One region of the Zestomonas ipomoeae genome, then DNA from elsewhere that is predicted to be linked to it. Evidence: riboswitches for the same ligand, from Rfam matches in the RefSeq annotation. Region 1 holds a riboswitch; each other region holds the start of a gene.
What was found. A riboswitch is a leader RNA that binds a small molecule or an ion and turns the genes downstream of it on or off. The one in region 1 is predicted to bind cobalamin.
Positions count from the first base shown of each region.

Region 2: linked by a shared signal. The riboswitch ahead of ACWKV7_RS05890 (TonB-dependent receptor) and the one ahead of btuB (TonB-dependent vitamin B12 receptor) in region 1 are both predicted to bind cobalamin.
Region 3: linked by a shared signal. The riboswitch ahead of ACWKV7_RS11165 (cobaltochelatase subunit CobN) and the one ahead of btuB (TonB-dependent vitamin B12 receptor) in region 1 are both predicted to bind cobalamin.

Region 1 is NZ_JBSKHQ010000001.1:774,665-778,832, reverse strand. Features, by position in the region: gene ACWKV7_RS03520 (C40 family peptidase) at 1-80, shown strand, start outside; gene ACWKV7_RS03515 (C40 family peptidase) at 160-687, shown strand; gene ACWKV7_RS03510 (class I SAM-dependent methyltransferase) at 736-1,398, shown strand; gene ACWKV7_RS03505 (hypothetical protein) at 1,455-1,775, shown strand; cobalamin riboswitch at 1,853-2,055, shown strand; gene btuB (TonB-dependent vitamin B12 receptor) at 2,171-4,045, shown strand; gene ACWKV7_RS03495 (hypothetical protein) at 4,069-4,168, shown strand, end outside.
Region 2 is NZ_JBSKHQ010000003.1:46,635-50,802, forward strand. Features, by position in the region: gene ACWKV7_RS05880 (carboxyl transferase domain-containing protein) at 1-14, shown strand, start outside; gene dxs (1-deoxy-D-xylulose-5-phosphate synthase) at 161-2,071, shown strand; cobalamin riboswitch at 2,215-2,421, shown strand; gene ACWKV7_RS05890 (TonB-dependent receptor) at 2,535-4,168, shown strand, end outside.
Region 3 is NZ_JBSKHQ010000008.1:69,979-74,146, reverse strand. Features, by position in the region: gene ACWKV7_RS11165 (cobaltochelatase subunit CobN) at 1-1,846, opposite strand, end outside; cobalamin riboswitch at 1,943-2,076, opposite strand; gene ACWKV7_RS11160 (MATE family efflux transporter) at 2,277-3,602, shown strand; gene ACWKV7_RS11155 (DUF2970 domain-containing protein) at 3,645-3,875, shown strand.

The sequences.
Region 1 (4,168 bases):
TCGACGATCGCTACTGGCGGACCAGCTACATGGAGGCCAAGCGCGTGTTGGCCCAGGCGTCGACCCCGCGCAATCCCTGAGCGATGCCGCGCACGGGCTTGCACCCGCGCGGCGCAGCCGGCAGAGTAGGGCGCAACCAGTCCTCAGGACCGTTTGCCCATGCCTGCCAAGGCCCGCGTCACCCTTCTCGTCTTCATCCTGCTGCTCGGCGCCTGTAGCGGCCGGGCGCCTGCTCCCCCTTCGGTCCAGTACCATCCCCCTGCCGGCGATGTCGCCGAAGGGCGCGCCGACGACGTGCTGTTCCGCGCCCTCGGCCTGGTCGGCACGCCCTATCGCTACGGTGGCAATACGCCGGACTCCGGTTTCGATTGCAGCGGCCTGATCGGCTACGTCTACCGCGATGCCGCCGGCATCAGTCTGCCGCGTTCGACCCGCGAGCTGATCGCCATGGGCGTGCCCAGCGTCGGTCGCGAATCGCTGCGCTCCGGCGACCTGCTGTTCTTTGCCACCGGTGGCGGCGGTCGGGTCAGCCATGCCGGCATCTATGTCGGCGAGGGGCGCTTCGTGCACGCGCCGTCCAGCGGCGGCACCGTACGTCTGGACAGCCTCGCCGATCGCTACTGGCAGAACAGCTACCTGAAGGCCAAACGCGTGCTGGGCAGTGCGCCGCTGGCCCACAACCCCTAACGTTGCCCGAGACACCGGGTCGAAACCGCAAAGCGCAGGGAGCCACTCATGACCAACCGTACCCTCAACCTCGACGACAACCTCTATCGCTACCTGCTCGCCGTTTCCCTGCGGGAGACGCCCTTGCAGCGGCGCCTGCGCGAGGAAACCGCCAAGCTGCCGGTGGCACGCTGGCAGATCGCCCCCGAGCAGGGGCAGTTCATGGCTCTGCTGGTCAGGCTGAGCGGCGCCCGCCGGCTGCTGGAAATCGGCACCTTCACCGGCTACAGCGCCCTGTGCATGGCCGAGGCGCTGCCGCAGGACGGCCAGATGATCTGCTGCGACATTTCCGCCGAATATGGTGAGATTGCCCGGCGCTATTGGCACGAGGCGGGACTGCAAGCGCGTGTCGAACTGCGGTTGGCGCCAGCGCTGGAAACCCTCGACGGGCTGCTCGAGGAAGGGCAGGGCGGGTGCTTCGACCTGGCCTTCATCGATGCCGACAAGACCGGCTATGCATCCTATTACGAACGTTGCCTGGAGCTACTGCGCCCCGGCGGCCTGATTCTCTTCGACAACACCCTGTGGGACGGCCGGGTGCTCGAAACCGAGCCCGCGGACCCTGATACCCGCGCCATCCAGGCGCTGAACCTCAAGCTCAAGGACGATCCCCGTGTCGACCTGTCGCTGCTGCCGATCGGCGACGGCCTGACCCTTTGCCGTAAACGCTGATCGCCAACCGCGACGCGCAGCCCATGCGCGTCGCGGCATCTTCCAAGCCAGCCGCCATGCCCGAACCGATTCGCCTGCCGCCGCAACCCGACGCCTGTGAGCTTTGCGGGCGCAATGCCCCGCTGACGCGCCACCACTTGATCCCCAAGGCCCTGCACGACAAGCCCTATGTGCGCAAACGCTATGCCAGGAGCGAACGCATCACCGCCACCCTCTGGGTCTGCCGTGCCTGTCACAACCACCTGCACAAGACCTTCAGCGAGAAGGAGCTGGCGCTGACCTACAACACTCGCGAGGCCATTCTTGGCGACCCGCGCATACGCCAGTTCGTCGATTGGCTGTCAGGCAAGCCGGCTGGTTTCATGCCTCGTCATTGATCCGCTGCAGGCCTCGTAGCGTCCGGTGTCCGTCAGCAACGGGGCTTGCCGTTGACTGGCCGAGGTTCTGCCTCTAACCTGCGCGCCTTGCTACAGGTGCCCCTCAGCCATGGCTGGAGGGGTGAAACAGGGAAGCCGGTCCGATTCCGGCGCTGCCCCCGCAACGGTAGGCGAGTCAACAACCGCATCCACAGCCACTGTGCTCACGCATGGGAAGGCGCGGTTGGAACCTTCGGGTTCACTCGCGAGCCCGGAGACCGGCCTGTCGCAGTCCATGGCATCGCGGAGGGCTTTGCTTGGCGTACGGACTGTCTTGTCCCGTGGCTCGTACGCCCTTTTTCTCCGCTTGCCTGTCCCAGCCAATGTCGCGCGGGTGGCACGACGGAGAACCCATTTTGATTCGCAAGCCTTATGCGGGATCGGCAGCCTGTGTGCTGCTCGGCATTTCCCTGTTTCCCCTGGCCCATGCCGGCCAGTCCATCGACCTCGACGACCAGGTGGTGACCGCCACCCGCACCGCGCAGACGGCCGAACAGAGCCTCGCTGCGGTCAGCGTGATCGATCGCGAGGCCATCGAGCGCAGCCAGGCGCAGTCGCTGCCGGAGCTGCTCAAGCGGGTGCCCGGTGTCTCCCTCGCCAGCAACGGCGGGCCGGGCAAGGCCACCTCGCTGTTCATGCGCGGGACCAACTCCAACCATGTGCTGGTGCTGATCGATGGCATCAAGATCGGCTCAGTGACTTCCGGCGGCGCCGCCCTGCAGGACCTGCCGGTGGAGCTGATCGAGCGCATCGAAGTGGTGCGCGGCCCGCGTTCCAGCCTGTACGGCTCCGAGGCCATCGGCGGGGTGATCCAGATCTTCACCCGCAAGGGCGAAGGCCGTGGCCACCGGCCGTATTTCTCCGCCGGCTACGGTACCCACGATAGCTACAGCGGTAGTGCCGGGATCGCCGGTGGCGGCAGCGAGGGTTGGTATAACCTGGGCCTTAGCGGCCTGGATACCGACGGCATCAACGCCAAGGAGCCGGGCGCCAGCGGCTATGAGAGCGACGCCGATGGCTACCGCAACCTGGCCCTGGCGCTGAACGGCGGCTATCGCTTCGACAATGGCCTCGAGCTCAGCGGTAACCTGCTGCAAGCCAAGTCGCACAACGACTACGACCAGGTGAATCGCAAGCGCACCGCCGGCTTCGGTGCCAACGCCGACGGCGTGCAGAAGGTCATCGGCGGCAGTGCGCGCTTCGCTCCGCTGGAGCCCTTGCTGGTGACCCTGCAGGCCGGTCGCAGCGAGGACAAGTCCGACAGCAATCTGGACGGCCACTTCGACTCGCGCTTCGACAGCCGGCGCGACACCTTCAGCTGGCAGAACGACCTGCGCCTGGCCGAGGATCACAGCCTGGTCCTCGGCCTGGATTACCAGCGCGACGAGGTCAATGGCACCACCGCCTACGCCGAGGACTCGCGGGACAACAAGGGGGCCTTCGTCCAGTACCTGGGCGGACACGGTCGCCATGACTGGCAACTGTCCCTGCGCCGCGACGACAACGACCAGTTCGGCACCCACGACACCGGCAACCTGGCCTGGGGTTACGCGCTGAGCGATGAGTTGCGTGTGACGGCCAGCTACGGCACGGCATTCAAGGCGCCGACCTTCAACCAACTGTACTTCCCCGGCTTCGGCAACCCGGATTTGCAGGCCGAGGAGTCCGAGAGCATCGAACTCGGCCTGTCCGGGCGGCACGGCTGGGGCCATTGGGCGGTGAACGCCTATCGCACGGAGATCGATAACCTGATCGCCACGGTGCGCGGCGGCAACGGCCAGTTCCGCGCCGAGGGCGTGGACCAGGCGCGCATCCGTGGCCTGGAATTGCTGGTCGGCAGCGAGCTGCTCGGCTGGCAGTGGAGCGCCAACTACACCTTGATGGACGCGGAGAACCGCTCGCAACGTTCGAGCGGAGGGACCGCCTACTACGGCAAGGACCTCAACCGCCGTCCCAGCCAGCTGTTCAACCTGGATGTCGACCGCGCCATCGGCGACTTCAGCGTCGGCGCCAGCCTGCATGCGCAGAACTCGGCCTACGACGACCTGGAAAACCAGAACCAATTGTCCGGCTTCGCCACCCTCGACCTGCGCGGCGAATACCGGCTGAACCCGGAGTGGCGGCTGCAGACCCGCGTGGCCAACCTGCTGGATGCCGACTACCAGACCGTCGACGGCTTCAATCAGCCGGGCCAGGCGGTCTACTTCACCGTGCGCTACCAGGCGCTCTGACCTAACCCGAGAGGAGAACACCGATGCTCATCACGCTATCCCCCCGTGCCCAGCTGGCGATTGGCCTCGCCCTGGCGCTGTTGATGGCCATGACCCGCGGCCAGCACTTCGCCACGGTCAACC
Region 2 (4,168 bases), on a different contig from region 1:
TCGATACCTGGTGAATGGGCTGGGCCGGTCGCGGCCGGGGCGCACCGCCGCGGCGCCGATCCGGCCCCTGCGGCTACCGGCCTCAGCCGCGTTCGCACGCTTGCAGCAACCTTTTTCGGGTAAACTGCCGCATTCTTTTACGCCTATAACGATTCGCCTGATGCCCAAGACGTTCCTTGAGATCCCCCGCGAGCGACCGCTAACGCCCCTGCTGGACCGTGCAGCGATGCCGGCCGAGCTGCGCCGCCTGGGGGAAGCGGAGTTGGAGACCCTGGCCGACGAACTGCGCCAAGACCTGCTCTACACGGTCGGCCAGACCGGCGGGCACTTCGGCGCCGGCCTCGGCGTGATCGAACTGACCATCGCCCTGCACTACGTCTTCGATACACCCGACGATCGGCTGGTCTGGGACGTCGGCCATCAAGCCTACCCGCACAAGATCCTCACCGGCCGCCGCGAGCGCATGCACAGCCTGCGGCAGAAGGACGGCATCGCCGCCTTCCCGCGGCGCATCGAGAGCGAGTACGACACCTTCGGCGTCGGCCATTCCAGCACCTCCATCAGCGCCGCCCTGGGGATGGCCATTGCCGCGAAGCTCAAGGGCGAGAAGCGCAAGACGGTGGCGGTGATCGGCGACGGCGCCCTTACCGCCGGCATGGCCTTCGAGGCTCTCAACCACGGCTCCGACGTCGGCGCCGACATGCTGGTGGTGCTCAACGACAACGACATGTCGATCTCCAATAACGTCGGCGGACTGTCCAACTACCTGGCCAAGATCCTCTCCAGCCGCACCTACGCCAGCATGCGCGAAGGCAGCAAGAAGGTGCTCTCGCGCCTACCCGGCGCCTGGGAGATCGCCCGCAAGACCGAGGAACACGCCAAGGGCATGCTGGTGCCCGGCACCCTGTTCGAGGAATTGGGCTGGAACTACATCGGTCCCATCGACGGCCACGACCTGCCGACGCTGATCACCACCCTGCGCAACATGCGCGACCTGGAAGGCCCGCAGTTCCTCCATGTGGTGACCAAGAAAGGCAAGGGTTTCGCCCCGGCCGAGGCCGACCCGATCGGCTACCACGCCATCACCAAGCTCGAGCCGCAGGGCGCCGAGCCGAAGAAGGCCGGCGGGCCGAAGTACTCCAATGTGTTCGGCCAGTGGCTGTGCGACATGGCCGAACAGGACCCGCGCCTGACCGGCATCACCCCGGCGATGAAGGAAGGCTCGGATCTGGTGACCTTCAGCGAGCGCTTTCCGGAGCGCTATTTCGACGTCGCCATCGCCGAGCAGCATGCCGTGACCCTGGCTGCCGGCATGGCCTGCGAGGGCGCCAAGCCGGTGGTGGCGATCTACTCGACCTTCCTCCAGCGCGCCTATGACCAACTGGTCCACGATGTCGCCGTGCAGCACCTCGACGTGCTGTTCGCCATCGACCGCGCCGGCCTGGTCGGCGAAGACGGCCCGACCCACGCCGGCAGCTTCGATATCGCCTACCTGCGCTGCATTCCCGGCATGCTGGTGATGACCCCCAGCGACGAGAACGAACTGCGTCGCCTGCTCACCACCGGCTACCACTACGAGGGGCCGGCAGCGGTGCGCTATCCGCGCGGCAGCGGGCCGAACGCGGCCATCGAGCCTGGCCTGGAGCCGCTGGAAATCGGCAAGGGCATCGTGCGGCGCCGCGGTGCGAACGTCGCCTTCCTGGTGTTCGGCGTGCAGTTGGGCGAAGCACTGAGGGTGGCCGACCGCCTGGACGCCAGCGTCGCCGACATGCGCTTCGTCAAACCGCTGGACGAGGCGTTGGTGCTCGAGCTGGCACAGTCCCACGCTCTGCTGGTGACCATCGAGGAAGGCAGCGTCATGGGTGGCGCCGGCAGCGCGGTCAACGAGCTGCTCGCCCGTGAGAACCTGCTCAAACCGGTGCTCAACCTGGGTCTGCCGGACTACTACGTCGAGCACGCCAAGCCGGCGCAGATGCTCGCCGAATGCGGCCTCGACGCCGCCGGTATCGAGACCGCGGTACGCGAACGCCTGGCACTGCTCGAACCCGCGCAGATCAAGGCCCTCCCGTAAGGCGGGGCGAGGCACGATTGTTTGGGCGAATTTATTCGCCTGACGGACTGCATTGGCGAATAAATTCGCCCCTACAGACAGGCTGCACAACGCAAGCCTCGCCGGCTTTCTTGTGTTTTCCCTTGCCGCGCCTTAAGGTGCGCGGCATTCAGATTGGCCGAGGTCGCCGCTGCCGACAGGCGCGGCGTTAAACGGGAAGCAGGTGAAAGGCCTGCGCTGCCCCCGCAACGGTAACCGACCGCGACCCTCACGGGTCGCCGCTTTCTCGATGAGCCACTGGGCAAGGCGCCTGGGAAGGCGGGGAGGTGCGTGTCGGCAGCCCGGAGACCTGCCTCGGCACGATGCGACTGGTGTTGCGGAGGGCTCCACCGTCAAGCGCAGGCTGCCGCCCTGGCGTTTTCCGTGCCCCTGCCCTTGCCCTGCCCTCCTCGAAAGTTTTCCGTCTTGCTTTTGAGGATCGACCATGAAACTGTCCCGCCTTGCCCTCGCCGTCGCCCTGGCCCCCGGCCTGGGCCTGGCTGCCGATGAGCCCTACCAGGCAGCTCCCCTGGTTGTCACCCGCGCCACGCCCCTGCAAGCACCGGCGCCCGCCAGCGTCGCCGTGATCACCCGCGAACAGATCGAGACCAGCGCCGCCAGCAGTCTGGTGGATGTGCTGCGGACCCAGGCGGGGTTGCAGATCCAGGACATCTTCGGCGACGGCAACCGTGTGACCCTGAGCCTCAGAGGCTTTGGAGCGAACGCGGTGAACAACACCCTGATACTGGTGGACGGGCGCCGACTGAACAATCCCTCCCAGGAAGCCGCCGACCTCAATAGCGTACCGCTGGGCAATATCGAGCGCATCGAGATCATTCGCGGCGCCGGCACCGTGCTCTATGGCGACCAGGCAGTAGGCGGGGTGGTGAATATCATCACCCGCCGCCCGAGCGAAAACGAAGCCTATGTGGAAACCAGCCGCGGCAGCCACGACCTGGAAGCCTATCGTGGCCACGCCTTCGCCCAGTTGGGCGGCGGTTTCTCCCTCTACGGCAGCGGCGAAGCCCGCCATTCGGACGGCTATCGCGACAACAACAATGCCAGCTACAGCAACCTGTTCAGCCGCCTGCGCTACGACCACGACAGCGGCTGGCTGCTCTATGAATACCAGACCATCGACGATGAACTGCGCCTTTCCGGCGCGCTCAGCGAAGCCCAGCGCCGGGCGGATCGCAAGGCCACCGTCAAGCCCCGCGACTTCAACGACAGCAAGACAGAGGTCAACCGCTTCGCACTGCAGCAGGCGCTGGGAGAGCACTGGACAGCGAACTTCGACTACAGCTATCGGGACAGCGATTCGGTGGCCTACCTGTCGCAACCCCTCGTCCAGGACACCCGAGTCGAGACGTTCAGCCCGCGCCTGACGGCTCGCTGGGATAGCACCCTGGGCCGTAGCGAGTGGCTTTTCGGCCACGATCACATCACCAGCGACTACGAACGTGTTTCCGGCTTTGGCGCGACGCTCTTTCGGCAAACCCAACGCGACTGGTACACCCAACTGAGCCAGCCGCTCGGCGGCAACGTACTCCTGACCGTCGGCTACCGCACCAGCGAAACGGAAGATCGCAACAAAGGCAAAGGGCTCACGCACACCGACAGGGAGGACAGCAATAGCCTCGGCCTAAGCTGGCAGGCAAACGAGTACGTCCGTATGTTCATCAAGCGCGAGGACGTACTGCGCTTCGCCAATGTCGACGATAACGGTTACACCATTCCCGGAACGAACTTCCTCAAACCACAGACCGGTACCTCCTGGGAGACTGGGATCGAATGGCAAGATGCTATTCAGCATTACCAACTGACGCTCTATCGCCTCGCCCTCAAAAACGAGATCGCTTTCGATAGCGCAGCCCCCGGGCCGGATTTTGCGTTCGGATTCCCAGGCGCCAACGTCAACCTCGACGACACCCGCCGCAACGGCCTGCTGCTCGAAGGCCAGCGTCAGCTCACCGAGCGCCTGAACCTGCGAGGCCAGTACAGCTTCACCGACGCCGAGTATGAGGCCGGCAACTTCAGGGGCAACGATGTACCGGGCGTAGCCAGGCATACCGCCGGGGT
Region 3 (4,168 bases), on a different contig from region 1:
GAATGCCCGGCAGCACCAGCTTGCCATCGTGCACCATCACATAGCCCGGTCCCTCGCCCCAGCCGCGCAGCCCCTCGATGCCGGTGGCCGCCAGGGCGGCCACCAGTTGCTGCGCCTGCGCCCAGTCGGCTTCGCCGGGCTGCGCCAGGGCACGCCGGTAGAGCGCCTCCAGTTGCGCCAGCAGGTCGAGGGCACGTGCCCGCGCCGGATGCACGACGCCATCCAGCACGTGGTGCAACTCACTGGAACCGTTGGCCAAGATGTCCGCCGCGACCTCGATCTGCGAGGCGTGCAAAGCGCGCCGCAACTGCGCATTCCAATAGCCGAGCGGGCCCTGGACCATTTCCGCCTGCAAGGCCGCCGGCAGTGTCTTGAACCATGCGCGGTAAGCCGCCCCATCCATGGTTTGCACCTTACGGCTCATTTCGGCCAGGGCGTCGCCCTGTTCCGGCAGGTTCACCCCGCGCGCCTGCAACAGCTCGAGCAGCGCGGTGGGCGATTCCGGCAACGGCCCGGTGTCATAGCCTTCAGCCCGCAGGCGCTGGAGGATTTCGAACAGCGACTGCGGCACATCGAGATTATCGGCGCCGATGTTGTGGCGACCCGGCGGATGGTTGTAGTAGATCAGCGCCACCCGTTTGTCGGCATTGGCCATGCGCTGCAGGCGCTGCCAGCGTTGGATGCGCGCGGTCATCGCCGCTACCTGGGCCGCCAAAGGCTCGCCGATGGCGAAGCGTATGCCGGTCACCGGATCGCTCTGCTGATCACGCCAGGCCGACAGCACCATGGCCTGGCTGGTGCCCTGCAGCTCCGGCATGGCGATCTGGTAGTGCACCTTGTCCCGCGGCAGTCCGTCGCTGGAGAGTTGCCAGGCGACTTCGCTGCGATCTTCCAGGCGCACGCCCTTGAGCACAGGCACGTCCAACTGGCCCAGCAGGTTGGTCACCTGCTCGCGGTGCTCGCCACCGCCGATCACGAAGTCCTGCAGCACGACGACCGCCGCCAGGGGCGGATGCTCGGCCTGCTGCAGCCAGCGCACCGCCTCCAGCGAGCCCTTCCCCCAGTCGGCGAACAGGCTGACACACGCCAGCCCGGCTCCCTGCAAGGCCTGGCACAGTGCGTCGTTCAGGGTTTGGTCGCCGGCCCGGTCGGCACGCCCATGGTCGACGACGGCCACCAACGCGTCCCCCTGCCACTGCAACTGGTCGGCCTGGCGGACCTGCCCATCCTGATAGAAGCGCAGGCTCGCCCGCGCTTGCGGCGGCGCAACCGTCACCGAGGCATCTGCCCGCGCCGCCAGCCAGCCGAGCAAGGCGGCCATGTTCTCCACCCCGCCCGCCAGCCAGTAGCCACGCGCATCGAGCCAGTCGGCCTGCTGCGGATAGCGAGTGCGCTGGCGCTGCAACCACTCGCCCAGATCGCCATCCGGCTTCTGCGCCCCGAGACGCTCGGCCTGCTCACGGGAAGCGAACAGTGGCTGTCCATGGCCACGGCTCAGACGCACCAGGTCATGGTCGCTGTGCAGAATGAACAGGTCGGCCGTTGGCGCGCCCGCCAGCAGCGGTCGCAGGCGCTCCACCTCGCTACCGAAGACACCCGCGCCGAACACCACCTGGGCAGTGCCGAGCCACTCGGCCAGGGCACGGTCGTCCAGTTCGTTGAGCTGTTCCGATGTGCGCGCACTGATGCGCTGCTGCGGATGCTGCCGCTGAAACAGCGCGGCGGCCGCAGCGAATTCCGCGGCACTGTATTGCGAAACGATGGCGTTGATCTGCGCCGCCCGGGTCAGGGACGGCGCCAGCGCCAGCAGTACCAACAGCGTGACGCGCGCGATACGAGCTGTCATGCCCTCTCCAGTTAATGGGGCGAGTGGCAGACAGCACGGCAGGCCAGCCGCAGGACGCGGCTGGCAACGGAATGCCGGGCAAGCCGCCCACCGCGACTGTCCTTGGGAGAGCGGGCTGGTGTCGGGCTTGGTCGACAATCGACTCACCGTTGCGGGGGCAGCTCCAGCTTGGACTGGATTCCCATTTACCCCGGACCTTGATCCGGGCACCGCGCTCTCCATTCGCCAGCCGCCAGGGCTGGACCGGGCGCCACCTTACGCGCCGTCCATGCCAAGTTCAAGCGAGCCTTGAATGGCAGCCGCACGAAGCGCCTGCCGGCTGGTAAGATGGCCGGCCCGCTGTACCGGCGGCAGCGGGCGCCGGCATTTTCGTCGAGCCCAATAGCCCGGTGCGACCTGATCGCCACTCCTTCACTGCCGGTCCGTTTTGATGTTCGAACGACAGCGACTCAAGCACATCCTCACCCTCGGCCTGCCGATCATCGGCGGCATGCTAAGCCAAAGCCTGCTGAACCTGATCGACGCAGCCATGGTTGGCCACCTGGGGGAAAAATCCCTTGCCGGCGTCGGCATCGGCAGCTATGCCAACTTCATGGCCATCGCCCTGGTGATGGGCCTCGGCGCCGGGGTGCAAGCCCTGGTGGCACGCCGGCGCGGCGAAGGCCGCGTCGCGGAACTGGCAGCGCCGCTCAACGCGGGCCTGCTGATCGCCCTCGGCCTGGCCCTGCCACTGACGCTGTTCTGCTGGTGGCAGGCCGCCGCCATCATTGGAGTGCTGTCCGACGATCCAGAAGTACTTCGCATCGGCATCGATTACTTCGAGTGGCGCACCCTGGCGATCTTCGCCGTCGGGCTGAATTTCTCCTTTCGCGGTTACTGGAACGGCAGCCACCGTTCCGGGGTATACATGCGCACCCTGGTGGTCATGCACCTGGCCAACGTCGGCATCAGCTACAGCCTGATCCACGGTCTGTTCGGCCTGCCGGCGATGGGTGCGCCAGGTTCCGGACTGGGCACCAGCATCGCGCTGTACCTGGGCTCGCTGATTTACGCCATGCAGACCTGGCGCAGCGCCCGCGACCAGGGTTTTCTCAGTCGTCGCCCGAAGGAAATCGACCTGCGCGTGCTGCTCCGCCTGTCGCTGCCCAACTCGTTGCAGCAGTTCTTCTTCGCCACCGGCATCACCACGCTGTTCTGGATCATCGGCCAGATCGGTACCGCCGAACTGGCGGTGGCCCATGTGCTGATCAACCTGGCGCTGTTCCTGATCCTGCCCGGCATCGGCCTGGGCATGGCCGCCACCACCCTCGTCAGCCAGAGCATGGGCGAGAGGGACTTCGCCGCCGCGCATCGCTGGGGTTGGGACGTGGTCAAGGTGGCAGCGCTGGGCCTGGCGCTGCTGGGCACGCCGTTCTGGCTGTTTCCCGACCTGATCCTGCGGCTGTTCGTCAGCGATCCGCACCTGCTCGAACTAGGTACCTGGCCCCTGCGCCTGACCGGCCTGGGCATGGTCATCGACGCCACCGCCCTGGTGCTCACCCAGGCCTTGCTCGGTGCCGGGGCCAACCGCACGGTGATGGCGGTAAGCCTGGGCAATCAGTGGCTGTTCTTCTTGCCGCTGGCGTACCTGATCGGCCCGGTGCTGGGCTATGGCTTGCTGGCGATCTGGAGCCTGCAGATCCTGCAGCGTGGGCTGGCATCGGCTATTTTCGCCTTCATGTGGCAGAAGCGCGGCTGGATTCACATCGAGCTTTAGCCCAAGAGCAGCTAGGCTCAGGGTGGCTTACAGGAGGCACCCATGAGTGAAGAACGCGACAATGACCATCAGGACCAACCACTGAGCTTCGGGGAAATGCTGCAAAGCGTGCTGGCCGCCGCCCTTGGCGTGCAGAGCGGAAAGAACCGCGCGCGGGACTTCTCTCGCGGCAAACCCAGCCATTTCGTCATTCTCGGTGTACTGTTCACCGGGCTGTTCGTGCTGACGATCTTCGGCGTGGTCAAGCTGGTCCTGCATTTATCCGGGCTGTAGACGCAGGAACGCCGGAGGCGGTGGGTAACCGCTCCGGCGTTCGGCGTGAATAGTGGCTACTGCTGGCTGACCCAGAATACCGCGGTCGACACCACCAACACGATCAACGCCAGAATGGCAAAGGCATCGACCACGCTGTCTCGGTTGTCCGGCTCGATCTGATCGTTCATGGCTTCCCCTGTTGTTGTGGTTATGAGTTGCACGTCCTTGAGCAGTTAAGACCAAGCCCGCCGCTCCCTCAAGCCGGGAGTTATGCATTGCCGTTTGCTTAGGCTTTAACGTTCTTACCATAT